DNA from 2 places in the Tardiphaga sp. 813_E8_N1_3 genome. Region 2 is predicted to be linked to the other one. Evidence: predicted binding sites of a transcription regulator. Region 2 holds the regulator's gene; the other holds the start of a gene.
The links. The regulator PhoB, encoded in region 2, activates phosphate uptake and scavenging genes when phosphate is short. The targets are predictions, from matches to a motif close to TGTCATNNANCTGTCAT.

Region 1: AB8A33_RS27500 (DUF2794 domain-containing protein) is a predicted target of PhoB. The motif match lies at 2,976-2,992, and genes of this name have one in related genera.

The regions. Positions count from the first base shown of each region.
Region 1 covers NZ_JBPWQE010000001.1:5,803,688-5,811,787, reverse strand. Annotated here, with positions in the region: gene acnA (aconitate hydratase AcnA) at 1-1,653, shown strand, start outside; gene AB8A33_RS27505 (DUF1223 domain-containing protein) at 1,822-2,574, shown strand; gene AB8A33_RS27500 (DUF2794 domain-containing protein) at 3,004-3,366, shown strand; gene AB8A33_RS27495 (GNAT family N-acetyltransferase) at 3,382-3,906, opposite strand; gene AB8A33_RS27490 (Bax inhibitor-1/YccA family protein) at 3,991-4,779, opposite strand; gene AB8A33_RS27485 (ABC transporter permease) at 5,092-7,662, opposite strand; gene AB8A33_RS27480 (ABC transporter ATP-binding protein) at 7,667-8,100, opposite strand, start outside.
Region 2 covers NZ_JBPWQE010000001.1:5,283,640-5,291,739, forward strand. Annotated here, with positions in the region: gene AB8A33_RS25030 (Hsp33 family molecular chaperone) at 537-1,535, opposite strand; gene AB8A33_RS25035 (aminoglycoside phosphotransferase family protein) at 1,665-2,474, shown strand; gene argF (ornithine carbamoyltransferase) at 2,482-3,420, opposite strand; gene AB8A33_RS25045 (aspartate aminotransferase family protein) at 3,420-4,646, opposite strand; gene AB8A33_RS25050 (GcrA family cell cycle regulator) at 5,094-5,603, shown strand; gene phoB (phosphate regulon transcriptional regulator PhoB) at 5,836-6,540, opposite strand; gene phoU (phosphate signaling complex protein PhoU) at 6,632-7,345, opposite strand; gene pstB (phosphate ABC transporter ATP-binding protein PstB) at 7,374-8,100, opposite strand, start outside.

The sequences.
Region 1 (8,100 bases), 520 kb from region 2:
GGCCTATATCGCACCGCCAAGTCACCCGATCCGGTGTTCACCGAAACCCTGAAGCTGGATCTCGGCGATGTCGTGCCATCGATGGCGGGTCCGAAGCGTCCGGAAGGGCGCGTCGCACTGCCGGCGATCGCGGAAGGCTTCTCTGCCGCGATGACCACCGAGTACAAAAAGCCCGACAATCACGACCAGCGCTTCCCGGTCGAAGGCAAGAACTTCGATCTCGGCCATGGCGATGTGGTGATCGCCGCCATCACCTCCTGCACAAATACCTCGAACCCCTCGGTGCTGATCGCCGCCGGCCTCTTGGCCCGCAACGCCGTCGCCAAGGGCCTGAAAGCAAAACCGTGGGTGAAGACCTCGCTGGCGCCGGGCTCACAGGTCGTCGCAGAATATCTCGCCAATTCCGGCCTGCAGCTCGATCTCGACAAGGTCGGCTTCAATCTGGTCGGCTTCGGCTGCACCACCTGCATCGGCAATTCCGGCCCGCTGCCGCCCGAGATTTCCAAGTCGATCAACGACAACGGCATCATCGGCGCCGCGGTACTGTCGGGTAACCGCAACTTCGAAGGCCGCGTCTCCCCAGACGTGCAGGCGAACTACCTCGCCTCGCCGCCGCTGGTCGTCGTCCACGCGCTCGCGGGCACCGTCACCAAGAATCTCGCGGTCGAGCCGATCGGCGAAGGCAAGGATGGCAAGCCAGTGTTCCTGAAGGACATCTGGCCAACCAGCAAGGAAGTGAACGCCTTCATCAAGAAGTACGTGACGTCGACGATCTTCAAGAAGAAGTATGCCGACGTGTTCAAGGGCGACACCAACTGGCGCAAGATCAAGACGGTCGAAAGCGAGACCTACAAGTGGAACATGGGCTCGACCTATGTGCAGAACCCGCCCTACTTCGAAGGCATGAAGCAGCAGCCCGAGCCGATCATCGACGTGGTCGATGCGCGCATTCTGGCCATGTTCGGCGACAAGATCACCACCGACCACATTTCACCGGCCGGTTCGATCAAGCTGACCTCGCCCGCTGGCAAGTATCTGTCGGAGCACCAGGTGCGCCCGGCCGACTTCAACCAGTACGGCACCCGACGCGGCAACCACGAAGTCATGATGCGCGGCACCTTCGCCAATATCCGCATCAAGAACTTCATGATGCAGGGCGCTGACGGCAACGTGCCGGAAGGCGGCATGACCAAGCACTGGCCCGACGGCGAAGCGATGTCGATCTACGACGCCGCGATGAAGTATCAGGCTGAGCAGGTGCCGCTGGTGATCTTCGCAGGCGCCGAATACGGCAACGGTTCGTCGCGCGATTGGGCCGCCAAGGGCACCCGCCTCCTCGGCGTTCGCGCCGTGATCACCGAGAGCTTCGAGCGTATTCACCGCTCCAATCTCGTCGGCATGGGCATCCTGCCGCTGACCTTCGAGAACGGTTCGTCGTGGAAGAAGCTCGGCCTCAAGGGCGACGAGAAGGTCACGATCCGCGGCCTGACCGGCGACATCAAGCCGCGCCAGCAGATGGTGGCGGAAATCGTGTCGGCCGATGGCTCACTCCACAAGGAGACGCTGCTCTGCCGCATCGATACCCTGGACGAGCTCGAATATTACCGCAACGGCGGCATCCTGCATTACGTGCTGCGTCAGCTTGCGGCCTGACGCCCATACGTGGTGTGACGTAGTGCCTCACTGCGAAGTGAGTGGCTAGTGAACGGAAGGCGGCCTATGAAAAGGTCGCCTTCTGGCGTTTGAGGGCATGAATGTGTTAGCGACACCAATGTGCGACACCGTCTGTTATGTGTCCCACCTCGAGCGTAGCAAAACCTCATGAAATCCTTTGGCGGCATATCGCAGTGGACCGGCGCGCTTAGCGTGTGCGCCGCCATTGCAGCAAGTGGCAGCGCGCTGGCCCAGCCCCGGGCCGTGGTGGAGCTCTTCACCTCGCAGGGTTGCTCGTCCTGCCCGCCTGCAGACAAGATCATCGGCGACCTCGCCAAAGACCCGTCCGTGATCGCATTAAGCATGCCGATCGACTACTGGGATTACCTTGGCTGGAAGGATACGCTTGCCGACTCGCGTTTCAGTGCGCGTCAGAAAGCCTACTCACAGATGCGCGGCGATCGCGACGTCTACACACCGCAAGTCGTCGTCAATGGCGCCACTCAGGTAATCGGCAGCGATGCCGATCGTATCCAGGGCGCGATCAGCGAAACCAAGAAAGGCACCGTGATGACGGTGCCGGTGTCGATGTCGATTTCCGGCAAACACGTCAACGTGTCCGTTGCCGCATCGAGCAATGCACCCGATACCGCGCATGGCGAAGTCTGGATTTGCTCGGTGTCGAAGTCCGTGCCGATCACGGTCGGTCGCGGCGAGAATCGCGGCAAGCAACTGACCTATTACAACGTCGTTCGGAACTGGCTGAAGGTCGGCGACTGGACCGGCAACGCCGCCAACTGGACGCTGCCGCTGGAGAACATTTCCAGGGATGGCGTCGATGCCGCTGTCGTCTATGTCCAGGACGGCACGCGCGACAGGCCCGGCGCGATGCGCGGCGCGGCGTATACGTCACTGCAGTAGTTTTTAATCTCAGCTCGTCATCAATAATCTCTTCATTCCCCCGACGCTCCAACCGGAGTGTCTGAGGACGAACGCAGCAAGAGCAGCGGGCGAACCTATTGGTTTGCCGAGAATGACGAGAAGCAGTCCCACCAAAAAGAAAAGGACCAACTTGCGTTGGCCCAGTGGGGATTAACTTCCTGCGCAGGGTCCGATCCCAACGACCGCGGGGGGCTGGGGGCTGAGGAATCCGAGACCGGAAGAACCGGACCCGACGCAGTATCTTCTTGTCGCAATCCAGAAGGGCGCCCAATGGGCCAAAATTTGGCGGCAATAAGATTCACCTGACGTTCCCGTGACGGGAAATTTCTACCATCGGGCCTGCGGATCGGCCCTTGCAGAGGACCGCGGTCGGCGCGATCATGTCGGTGATATGACAGGAGGCGCTGCATGAATGTGATTCCGGGAGATACTGAGCCCACCGAGAATCGCGCGGCGACGGGCCAAGCCGCCGCCGCGCCCGTCGTCAGCTTCAATCGCCTTGAACTCAGCCGCATCCTCAACCTGTACGGCCGTATGGTGTCCGACGGCGAGTGGCGCGACTACGCCATCGACTTTCTACGCGACCGCGCGGTGTTCTCGGTGTTCCGTCGCTCGTCGGAAGTACCGCTCTATCGCATTGAGAAAGATCCGCGACTGGCGCGCAAGCAGGGCATGTATAGCGTGATTTCGGCGAGCGGCATGATTCTGCGCCGCGGCCAGGAACTCGACCGCGTGCTCCTGGTGATCGATCGTAAACTGGCGGTAGTGTAATCGATTCGCTGAGCGTCAGGGCAGCGTACGGGCGCCGTCGCCAAGTGCGAGCTGCATCGAGACGGTATCAAGCCAGCGATCAAACTTGAAACCGACATCGGGATGCACTCCGATCATCTGGAAACCGGCATTGCGATGAACCGCGATGGAGCCGGTATTGGCGCTGTCACCGATCACGGCGACCATCTGGCGATAGCCGCGGCTCTCGCATTCAGCAATCAGCCGCGCCAGAAGTTTGCCGCCAACGCCCCGCCGCTGGGCTTTCGGATCGAGATAAATCGAATTCTCGACGGTAAAGCGATAGGCCGGTCGCGGGCGATGCGCGCTGGCATAGGCATAGCCGACAACCCGGCCTTCCAGCACAGCCACGAGATAAGGATAGCCCCCGCTCACCAGCGCCTCGAAACGCCGCGTCATCTCGGCCAAATCTGGCGGGATCAGTTCGAACGTAGCCGTGCCGAACTGCACCGCCTCGTCATAGATCGCGGTGATCGCGGGCAGATCCGCCGCGACTCCGGGTCTGATTTCAATATCGGACATGGCGCAGAGATTATTTTTGCCCGACCCAAAAGAAAAGCCCCGGCCTTTCGGCCGGGGCTAAAATCTTCTCGATGTCCTGAAGGCTTATTCGCGCTGTCCGAGCAGCTGCAGCAGCAGCGTGAACAGGTTGATGAAGTTCAGGTAGAGCGACAGGGCACCGGTGATCGCCGCACGCTCGGCAATGTCGCCGCCCTGCGAGGCGTAACCGTAGATGTAGTCGTTCTTCAGGCGCTGAGTGTCGTAGGCGGTGAGGCCCGCGAAGATCAGCACGCCGACGACCGACACGATGAACTGCAGCATCGACGAGGCAACGAAGATGTTCACAACGCTCGCGATGATGATGCCGAACAGGCCCATCAGTAGGAACGAACCCATACCCGTCATGTCACGCTTAGTGGTGTAGCCATAGAGGCTCAGCGCACCGAACGAGGCCGCGGTGATGAAGAACACCCGCACGATCGAGGTGTGCGTATACACCAGGAAGATCGATGACAGCGAGATGCCCATCAAAGCCGCGAAGGCCCAGAACAGCAGCTGCGCGGTGGCCGGCTTCAGCCGGTTGATACCGAACGAGATAGCGAACACCATCACCAGCGGCGCGAGGATGAACACCCACTTCAGGGGGCTCACGAACATCGCGTAGCCGAACGGCGTCAGGTAGGAGCTACCGATCCGGGCAGCAGCGCCCGACGGGTCGGTAGTGACAGCCGCCATGTACACGCCGAGAGCAGCCAGGCCGGTTATGGCCAGACCGATCGTCATGTAGTTGTAGATGCGCAACATGTAGGAGCGCAGTCCGGCGTCTACGGCAGCGGCATCGCGCGCGCCGGCCCGGCCGAAGGGGGAAGCATAGTTACGGTCTAGATCCGACATGGTCGAAACCTCGATGTTGTCCGGCTGATCGCAAAGGGTTCGCGTCGCCGGTTCGAATTGTATCCCAGATATCTGCACTTCCTGACACTTAATTCGATTTCATAAAAAATCGATGTCATCTGCGCTCGATGTCTGACCCATAGGGTATGTGGTAAACTAACACATTCGCTGCAAGCTTCCACGCGTGGCGGAATGTCGCTCCGATTTGCATTCAGGCAACCTGGTAAACTTTCAGCCTGACACAAGCTTGGCGATTTCTCCGTCATTTTGCACGAATCAGCCCGCTCAAAGGCTGCTTCGTGTCAAAACGGATCACAAATTCCGTAACACGGAGGCTGGCTTCTGGTTCAAGGCTACCAACGTACCCACCAGGCCCAGGCCCACTGTGACAATTAGCGCCGCCAGCACCACGCCTGCCGCGCTGCCGGCCTGCCAGACGAAGCTCAGCGTCATCAGACGCGTGACGATCAGCCACGCCGCCACCGAGCCGGCGATGACCCCAAACACCGCCGTAGCCAGGCCGATCATCAGATATTCGAGTGCATAGGCACCCAGAAGCCGCGCACGCGTGGCGCCGAGGGTCTTAAGGATGACGGCGTCATAGACGCGATGGCGGTGACCGGCAGCCAGCGCACCGCCGAGCACGAGGATGGCCGAGAGCAGCGTCACCGCGCTGGTACCGCGGATCGCCAGCACGAGGTTGGTGACCACACTTCCGACGGTGTCGAGCGCTTCCCGGACCCGGACGGTGGTGATCATCGGGAACGCGTCGGCCACGGCCTTGACCAGACCGGCATCCTTGGATGGATCGGACTTCGGTTCGGTCAGCGTGGCGATATGGGTATGCGGCGCACCGCGGAAGGTATTGGGCGAGAACACCAGGACGAAATTGATGCCGAGGCTCTGCCAGTCGACAGACCGCATGTTGCCGATCCTGGCGGTGATATCGCGGCCCAGCACATTGACGGTGACCTCGTCGCCGAGCTTGAGCCCAAGCCCGTCGGCCAGCTTCTTCTCGAACGACACCAGCGGCGGACCACTATAGTCGGGCGCCCACCATTCGCCCTCGACCAGCTTGGAGCCGCGCGGAACCTCGTTGGTGTAACTGAGGCCGCGGTCGCTCTGCAGCACCCATTCGGCATCGGACGACGGCTTGAGATCTTCCGCCTTGACGCCGCGCGCAGCGACGATCCGGCCACGCAACATCGGCACATCCTCGACGGTCGACTCCGGCTGCCTCTCCTTGAGAAACGCGCTGAAACGGTCGGCATCGGTTGAGGGAATGTCTATGAAATAGAACGACGGCGCTTTCTCAGGCAATGCCGCCATGAACTGCCGGCGCAGATTGCCGTCGATCTGGGTGACGGTCACCAGCACCGTCAAGCCCAGCCCGAGCGACATCACCACCGACGGCGTCAGCGCGCCCGGCCGGTGGATATTAGCGATGGCGAGCCGCAGCATGGTCATACTCGGACGCGGCAATTTGCGCGTAAAAGCCATCAATGCGCCGGCAATGCCGCGCAGCAAGGCGAATACGACCATCGATGACACCACGAAGACGGAAGCGACACGCTTGTCGTAAGCAAGCCCGACCACGACCGCGATCAGCAGCCCGACCACGAGTGCCATCCAGAGCATATAGCGCAGCTTCGGCCGGTGCGATTCCGTCAGCGCCGCGTCACGAAACAGCGCCGCGACCGGTACGTCATGCACACGTGCCAAGGGCCACAGGCCGAAGGTTAGCGCCGTCAGCAGCCCGTACAACAGCGACAACGCCAGCTCGCCAAGATGAAGCGCCGGCACCACCGGCAGCGGCAGCAGCTTGCCGAACAGGCCAACAATGACGAACGGCAGGGACGCGCCGACCACCAGGCCGACCAGCGAACCGATCACCGCCAGCACCAGCACCTGGGTGAGATAGATCGCGAACACGTCGCGGCCGGTGGCACCAAGTGCTTTCAGCGCTGCGATGACGTCGCGGCGACGATCGATATGGCTTTTCACGGCATTGGCGACACCGACGCCGCCGACTAGCAGTGATGCGAGGCCGACCAGAGTGAGAAATTGCGTGAAGCGCGTAATGGTGCGCTCGAGTTGCGGCGACGCATTATCGCGCGAACGGATTTCCCAGCCTGCCTGCGGCAGTTGGACCCGCGCATCGTCGGCCAGCGCCTTGGCTGCACGGTCGCCGGAGACGGCGTCCGGCAGGCGAACACGGTAAATCCAACGCACCAGACTGCCCGGCTGCAGAAGCTGGGTGGCGCGCAGAGCGTCCTCACTGGTGAGGAAGCGCGGCGCGAAACCGACACCGCCGGCGAGCTTGTCGGGCTCCGCTGAAATTTCGCTGCGAATCTGGAACGTCGCATTACCGACCGTGAGGCGGTCACCGACCTTGAGGCCAAGCCGCGCCATCAAGGTCGCATCCGTCGCAGCACCGAAGGCGCCATCGCGTTCGGCGAACAGATCACTCATCGGCATGTCCGGCGCCAGGGTCGCCTTGCCAAGCAAGGGATAACTGCCATCGACCGCCTTGATCTCGACCAGCGCAAGATTGCCATCCGGTGCGCGCGCCATGCCACGCAGCGTTGCGGCAATCGACACCGCGCCGCGTGAGCGCAGAAAGGCGAGTTCTTCCGGTTTGGCCTCACGCTGCATCAGCGAGAATGCGACATCGCCGCCGAGAAGCGTGCGGCCTTCGCGCGCCACCCCCTCACCGAGACTTGCCGCAACTGAGCCAACGCCGGCGATGGCCATGACCCCCAGCGCGATGCAGGCGATGAAAACGTAGAAACCGCGCAGGCCGCTGCGCATTTCACGGAAAGCGTAACGCAGCGCCAGCGAGGGGCCGCGGCTATTGGGAACGGTCTCGGTGATGGTGGTCATCTGATCAGGCCGTCTCGACCCAATTGCGCTCGGTGGCGGGACCATCGATCCGGCCGGAACGCAACCGCACCACACGGTCGCAGCGATGCGCCAACGTGTTGTCGTGGGTGACCAGCACCAGCGTCATGCCGCGCTGGGCGTGCTGCGCGAACAGGAGATCGACGATCTGGCCGCCGGTGGATTCGTCGAGATTACCGGTCGGCTCGTCGGCGACCAGGATCGCAGGATCCGGTGCCAATGCGCGCGCCAGCGCGACGCGCTGCTGTTCACCGCCAGAAAGCTGGGTCGGATAGTGATGCAGACGGGCGCCGAGACCGACCGCTTCCAGCTCGCGCGCCGCACGGCCGGCCGGATCGGGATGACCTGCCAGCTCCAGCGGTACCGCGACATTCTCCAGCGCGGTCATGGTCGGGATCAGGTGAAAGGATTGGAAGACGA
Region 2 (8,100 bases):
CTGTCCAGGGGTCTTTCCATCCCAAGGCCGGCCGTCTCCTTGCCAGTGGCAGTGCTGGCGCAGATCCGTCCTGCCCGAAGACAGACGTCACCCATGAACCGCGTAACGCCGCATCTCCGGCGTCCACCGCATCCCACCCCGCGAACGTGACGATCGCGATCGCCCCTCTCGGTGGGGCAGGACGGAGGAGAATATAAACCTGATAGGGATTCTGTCAATGAGAAATAGGAAAAAATGTTTAGCGCTGTCCCGCCCCACACTGTCATTCCGGGGCGGGACCGGCGCCGCAGGCGACGGGACCGAGCCCGGAATCCCGACCTGTTCAGCGCAAAACACTCTGGGATTCCGGGTTCGCCTGCGTGCGACTTCGTCGCACTCCGACGCCCCGGAATGACGAGTGTGGATTGAGATTCCCCGCCACTCCATGTGGAGTGGCCGAGGTTCGCGCTCTGCCGGCTTAGCCGCTTTCGCATGCCCTCAGGCACACCAGTTGGTGTGCCTGGTAATGACAGCGGGGCGTGACGCGGGCGAACGCCCTATTCCACGCCCGCTTCCTGCGGTGTGAACTCATAGACCGACGAACAAAACTCGCAGGTCACGACGACCTTGTCGTCCTTGACCATGTCGGCGCGGTCCTGCGGCTCGAAGCTCTTGAGCATGCCGGACACGGCATCGCGCGAACAGGAACACTCTGCGCGCAACGGCGACGGCGCGAAGACGCGGACGCCGCGCTCGTGGAACAGGCGATACAGCAGCCGCTCGCCGGACAGATCGGGATCGATCAGTTCCACATCCTCGACCGTCCCGATCAGCGACTGGCCTTCGACCCAGGCGTCATCTTCCGGCACGACATCCGCGCTCACACCGTCCGGCACGTCGCCAGCATGGAGATCACGCTGCACGCGCTCCGGCGCCTTCGGCAGGAACTGGAGCAGCATGCCGCCGGCGCGCCAGCGATGTGTCGGGCCGCCCTCCTCACCGCTGCGCCATTCCTCGCCCACGGCGAGGCGCACCTTGGTCGGAATCTGTTCGGAGCGCAGGAAGTATTCATGCGCGGCATCTTCCAGCGTACCGCCGTCGAGCGCGACCATACCCTGATAACGGCTCATATCCGGCCCCTGATCGACGGTCATCGCCAGATGGCCCTTGCCGAGCAGCGCCGCGGTATCCAGACCAGGCACGAGGCGTTCGACATCGAACCGCGCATAGGCCCGCATTTTATCGGGCGCGCGGAAGTCGACGATCATCAGCGACACCGGACCGTCGGTCTGGGTCTGGAGGATGAAACGGCCGTCGAATTTCAGTGCCGAGCCGAGCAGCGTGGTCAGCACGATGGCCTCGCCGAGCAGCTTGGCCACCGGCGCGGGATAATCATGCTTGGCGAGCAGTTCATCGAGTGCCGGGCCAAGTCGCGTCAGCCGCCCGCGCAGATCGAGCGGCGCAACCTCGAAGGGCAGCACCGCGTCATCGACCGGAACGGAGGACGGCGCGCGGATGGGGGCGTCGGGCTGGAGATTTGGATTTGATGGGGTCATGGCGCTCTATGTAAGGGCGAGGAGCTGAAATCGAAACCCCGCAAAGGGGCAAATGTCCGAACGAATACAAGGCATCGGGCGACGATTTGCCCCCGCTCGGATGAGATATCTACCAAGTATAAGCGAACGATGTTTGAAACCTACCTTACGCGATGGCACCTCGTCCCGGACGGCACGGCCATTACCTCCCACGCCGGATATTTGCTGCCAGTCCTGCATCGGGGCCAGCCGGCGATGCTGAAACTGGCCAGGGGCGAGGACGAACGCGCCGGCAGCGCGGTACTGGAATGGTGGGACGGCGAGGGCGCCGCACGGGTTCTGGACCGCCATGACGACGCGTTGCTGATGGAACGCGCACAAGGCCCGGCCTCGCTCTCCGACATGGCGCGTGGTGGACAGGACGACGAAGCCTCGCACATCCTGTGCGCCGTGGCGGCGCGGTTGCACCGGCCAAGGCAAAAATCGCCGCCTCCGCTAGTACCGCTGCAGCATTGGTTTCGCGAACTCGCGCCGGTCGCAGCGACCCATGGCGGCCTGTTACGTCGCTGTTCCGAAACGGCCAACGCTTTGCTGGACGACCCGCGCGAGGTGACCGTGCTGCACGGCGACCTCCACCATGACAATGTGCTGGACTTCGGGGCGCGTGGTTGGCTCGCCATCGATCCGAAGCACATCATCGGCGAGCGCGGCTTCGACTTCGCCAACATTTTCACCAACCCGGATCTCTCGGACCCCACGCGCCCGGTCTCAACCTTGCCAGGCCGTTTCCAGCGGCGTGTCGAGGTCGTCAGCGACGCAGCGAAACTCGATCGCCATCGCTTGCTGCAATGGGTCCTGGCGTGGACCGGCCTCTCGGCCGCATGGTTCCTCGGCGACGACGATCCGGCGAGCATCGACCTTCAGGTGGCCGAGCTGGCCGCGACAGAACTCGATCGCTGATCGCGCCTCACGCCACAGCGTTGAGGCACCAGGCCAGAATGCCCTTCTGCGCATGCAGGCGATTTTCGGCCTCGTCGAACACCACCGACTGCGGACCGTCGATCACCTCGTCGGTGACCTCCTCGCCGCGATGCGCCGGCAGGCAGTGCATGAAGAGTGCGTCGGGCTTGGCCAGCGACATCAGGCGCGCATTGACCTGATAGGGTTTCAACAGGTTGTGGCGGGTCTCGCCGTCCTTATCGCCCATCGACACCCAGGTGTCGGTGACGACGCAATCGACGCCCTTCACCATCGCATCGGGATCGTCGCTGAAGGTGATCGGCGCGTTTGCCGCCTTGACCCAGTCCTTGAACGGCTTCTTCGGCGACAACTGCGGCGGCGTCGCGATATTGAGCTTGAACTGGAAGCGCTCGGCCGCATGGGCCCAGGACATCAGTACATTGTTGTCGTCGCCGGTCCAGGCCACGGTGCGCCCCTTGATCGGACCGCGGTGCTCCTCATAGGTCATGACATCCGCCATCACCTGGCAGGGATGCGAGAAGCGCGTCAGGCCGTTGATGACCGGCACGGTCGCGTTTTCCGCGAGCTCCACCAGCGAGTCATGATTGAGGATGCGGATCATGATGATGTCGACGAAGCGCGACAGCACGCGCGCGGTGTCGGCAATGGTCTCGCCGCGACCGAGCTGCATTTCGGCGCCGGTGAGCATCACGACGTCGCCGCCGAGCTGGCGCATGCCGACCTCGAACGACACGCGGGTGCGCGTCGAGGGCTTTTCGAAGATCATCGCCAGCGTCTTGTTCTTGAGCGGACGATCGGGCTCGGCATTCGAGCCATCCCGCCCCTTCAGCTTCGCCTTCATGGCGGCAGCCGCGTTCATGATATTGCGCAACTCGCTGGCCGGCACGGCCGTGAGATCGAGGAAATGCCGCGGTGACGTGCTCATCACGCGGCTCCCTGCGTCTTGTCGGGTGAGCCGAGCGCTACGCAGGCCTGTTCGAGCCGCTGCACGGCCTGCTCGATCTCGGACTCGCTGACGATCAGCGGCGGCAGGAAGCGCACCACATTGTCGCCGGCGCCAACCGTCAGCAGCTTCGCGTCACGCAATGCTGCCACGAGATCGCCCGCCGGCACCACGGCCTTGAGGCCGATCAGAAGACCTTCGCCGCGCACTTCGCTGAGCACATCTGGATGGCCATCGACCACGCCCGCGAGTTTCTGTTTCAACAGCAGCGACATCTTCTTCACATGGTCGAAGAAACCGGGCTTCAGCATGATATCGAGCACGGAATTCGCCGCGGCCACCGCCAGCGGATTGCCGCCAAAGGTCGAGCCGTGCGAGCCGGGCGCCATGCCTTCGGCCGCTTCCGCCGAGAGAAGGCACGCGCCGATCGGGAAACCGCCGCCGAGTGCCTTGGCCAGCGCCATGACATCCGGCGTCACGCCGATGCGCTGATAGGCAAACAGTTCGCCGGTGCGGCCCATGCCGGTCTGCACTTCGTCGAAGATCAAAAGTATGCCGTTCTTGTCGCAAAGTTCGCGCAGCGCGCCAAAGAACGCGTTGCTCGGCGCACGCACGCCACCCTCACCCTGCAGCGGCTCGATGAGAATGCCGGCAGTGTTCGGGCCGATGGCCTTCTTCACGGCTTCGATATCGCCGAGCGGCAACTGGTCGAAGCCGTCGAGCGGCGTGCCGTAGCCTTCGAGATATTTCGCGGCGCCCGTCGCCGCCAGCGTGCCGAGGGTGCGGCCATGGAACGCGCCTTCAAAGGTGATGATGCGCGTGCGCTCGGGGTGGCCCTTGGAGAAATGATAGTGGCGGGTCACCTTGATCGCGCATTCCATCGCTTCCGCACCCGAATTGGCGAAGAACACGAAGTCGGCAAAGCTCTGTTCGCACAGCCGCGCGGCGAGGCGCTCGCCGTCCGGGCTCTTGAACAGGTTCGACATGTGCCAGAGCTTGGTGGCCTGCTCCTGCAATGCGGCGACCATATGTGGGTGCGCATGGCCAAGTGCGTTCACGGCAACGCCGCTGGTGAAATCGAGGTAGCGCTCGCCGTCGGTTCCAATCAGCCACGCGCCTTCACCGCGCTCGAAAGCGACATCCGCACGCGCGAAAACAGGCAGCAAGTGGGCCTGAGAGAGGGGCGAAGACGTTGCGTTGCTGGTCATAACCGATCCGATCGAAAAGACTGCGGCCGCGTCGATGACAATTGTGCGAAATCGAACAACGGACCCTAGAAACGAAACGTGCCGCCCTTCTCGGGCGGCACGTGGGCATTATTCTATGTGTGCTGTGAAGACTGTCAACCGCGCACTGCGGCTTTCGAGTCACACGGAGTCGCAGAAAAAGCCGATTTTGCAGCTTTATTTGCAGAAGCATGTGGACGCGGCATGCCCGACTCTTGCGCGCGAGTCACGGCATATTGTAGCTTTTGTCTCGTCGGATACGACATCTCGTGCGGCGGTAGACCTTTTAATGACACATCCAGTGCGGCGTAACAGCCGGACGCGAAATTCGCGCCCGGTGAGCGCTAAGGGATTCTGACCGCAGGGATTTTTGAAGTCTCAACTCGCAGCGCTGACCGGTGCTCTGGCGCTTACGAAGGGAAAATGGCGATGACGGTAATGACATGGACCGACGATCGCGTCGAACAGTTGAAGAAACTCTGGGAAGGCGGCCTCTCCGCCAGCCAGATCGCCGCGGAACTCGGCAACGTGACCCGCAATGCCGTGATCGGCAAGGTGCACCGTCTCGGCCTGTCCGGCCGCGCCAAGAGCCCCTCCTCGGCAGCTCCGCGGCAGCGCAAGGCGCGCCCGGCCCAGCAGATGGTACGCGTCGCCCGCCCGATGGCCCGCGGCAACACCGCGCTGGCCCATAATTACGAGATCGAGGCGGAGCCCGATCCGATCGCCTATGACAACATCGTACCGATCAGCCAGCGCCTGTCGCTGGTCGAGCTCAACGATGCCACCTGCCACTGGCCGATCGGCGATCCGTCGAGCGCGGATTTTTACTTCTGCGGCGGCAGGGCCCTGGCTGGCGCCCCCTATTGCGCACATCACTCGCGCATCGCCTATCAGCCGGCGAGCGACCGCCGCCGCGCGGTACCGAAGCCCACGCGCTGAGCTGGAAGATATCTAAACCAAATGAAAATGCCCGGTGATGAGCCGGGCATTTTTTTGTTTTGGATGGTGATTGCCGGGGCGCTTGCGTTGACACTCGGTGTCGTCCCCGCGAAGGCGGGGACCCATAACCACCGAAAGAGTGGTTGGGGCGTATTCGCAGGCGTCCTGGATAGAGCCGAGAAGACGGAGGCTATGGGTCCCCGCCTTCGCGGGGACGACACAGCGTGTGTTGTTACTCCGCCGCCTTGTCGAACCGGTCGTCCAGCGCATAGCCGGCGCCGCGCACGGTGCGGATCGGATCGGGCTCACCGGCGGGATTGAGCAGCTTGCGCAGGCGGCCGATATGCACGTCGACGGTGCGCTCGTCGATATAGATGTCGCGGCCCCAGACGCTGTCGAGCAACTGCTCGCGGCTGAATACGCGGCCCGGATGTTCCAGGAAGAACTCCAGCAGGCGATATTCGGTCGGACCGAGATCGATCGGACGGCTTGAGCGCACAACGCGGCGCTTGTCGCGGTCGAGTTCGATATCGCCGAAAGCGAGCACGGTGGCGAGACGCTCGGGAGCTGCACGACGGAGCAGACCCTTCACGCGGGCCAGGAGCTCCGGCACCGAAAACGGCTTGACGATATAGTCGTCGGCGCCGGTGGCGAGACCGCGAACACGCTCGCTCTCTTCGCCGCGCGCCGTCAGCATGATGATCGGCAATGCCTTGGTTTCGGGCCGCGCGCGCAGGCGGCGGCACAGTTCGATGCCGGACAGACCCGGCAGCATCCAGTCGAGCACCACGAGATCCGGCACCCGCTCCTTCAAGCGGGTGTCGGCATCGTCGCCGCGCGCGACAGTTTCAACATCATAGCCTTCGGCGTCGAGGTTGTAGCGAAGAAGCGTCGTGAGGGCTTCCTCGTCCTCCACCACCAGAATGCGTGCATTCACAGCCATATGGTCAATATCCTCAGTGACGTCCGACAAGCCTTTAGGCCATGATCCTTGCGGAAGACTGGCTTCCACTTTTCCGGATCATGCTTCAGACCGTCGGCGCATTCGCGAATGTGGTCATGTCGCCCTTCGGGCGCTTGTCGAGGATCTGCTGGCCCTCGATCATGTAGAACACGGTTTCTGCAATGTTGGTGGCGTGATCGCCGATCCGCTCGATGTTCTTGGCGCAGAACATCAGGTGGATACAGAACGAAATGTTACGCGGGTCTTCCATCATATAGGTAAGGAGTTCGCGGAACAGCGAGGTGCAGATCGCGTCGATTTCCTCGTCGCCCTTCCACACCGTCATCGCGGCGGGCAGATCGTGTGCGGCATAGGCGTCGAGCACGGCCTTGACCTGGGTGGTCACGAGGTCGGTCATGTGTTCGAGGCCGCGGATCAGCTTCAGCGGATGGAAATCGCTGTCGAGTGCATTGACGCGCTTGCCGATGTTCTTGGAGAGATCGCCGATCCGCTCCAGATCGGTGGCGACGCGCAGCGCGCCGACGATCTCGCGCAAATCGACAGCCATCGGCTGGCGCTTGGCGATGGTCAGCACGGCGCGCTCTTCGATCGTGCGCTGCAACTGGTCGATCTCGGCGTCGGTGGCGACAACGCGTGCACCGAGTGCGACGTCCCGGCGGATCAGCGCGTCGACGGATTCGACGATCTGCCGTTCCGCGAGGCCACCCATCTCGGCGACGAGACGGGTCAGCTCCTGCAGATCGTCGTCGAAAGCCTTGGTGGTGTGTTCAAAAGCCATATCTAAATCCTCCCGCGAATATGTCGCGTCAGCCGAAGCGGCCGGTGATGTAATCCTGGGTGCGGCGGTCGGTCGGCGACGTGAAGATCTTGTTGGTTTGATCGAACTCGATCAACTCGCCGAGATACATGAAGGCCGTGGTGTCGGAGACGCGGGCAGCCTGCTGCATGTTATGGGTGACGATCGCGATCGTGTACTGATCCTTCAACTCGTCGATCAGCTCCTCGATCTTCGCGGTCGAGATCGGATCCAGCGCCGAGCACGGCTCGTCGAACAGGATGACTTCCGGCCGAACCGCGATGGTGCGCGCAATGCACAGACGCTGCTGCTGACCGCCCGACAGGCTGAGGCCCGACGCGTTGAGCTTGTCCTTGACTTCGTTCCAGAGCGCACCGCCACGCAGCGCCTTCTCGACGCGCACGTCCATCTCCGACTTGGAGATCTTTTCATAGAGGCGAATACCGAAGGCGATGTTTTCGTAAATCGTCATCGGGAACGGAGTCGGCTTCTGGAACACCATGCCGACGCGGGCGCGCAGCAGGTTGAGGTCCAGCTTCGGATCCAGAATGTTCTGGTTGTCGAGCATGAGCTGACCTTCGGCGCGCTGGCCGGGATACAGATCATACATCCGGTTGAAGATGCGCAGCAGCGTGGACTTGCCGCAGCCTGACGGGCCGATGAACGCCGTCACGCGGTTCGCCATCAGCGTCAGATTGATCTTCTTCAGAGCGTGGTGTTCGCCATAGTAGAAGTTC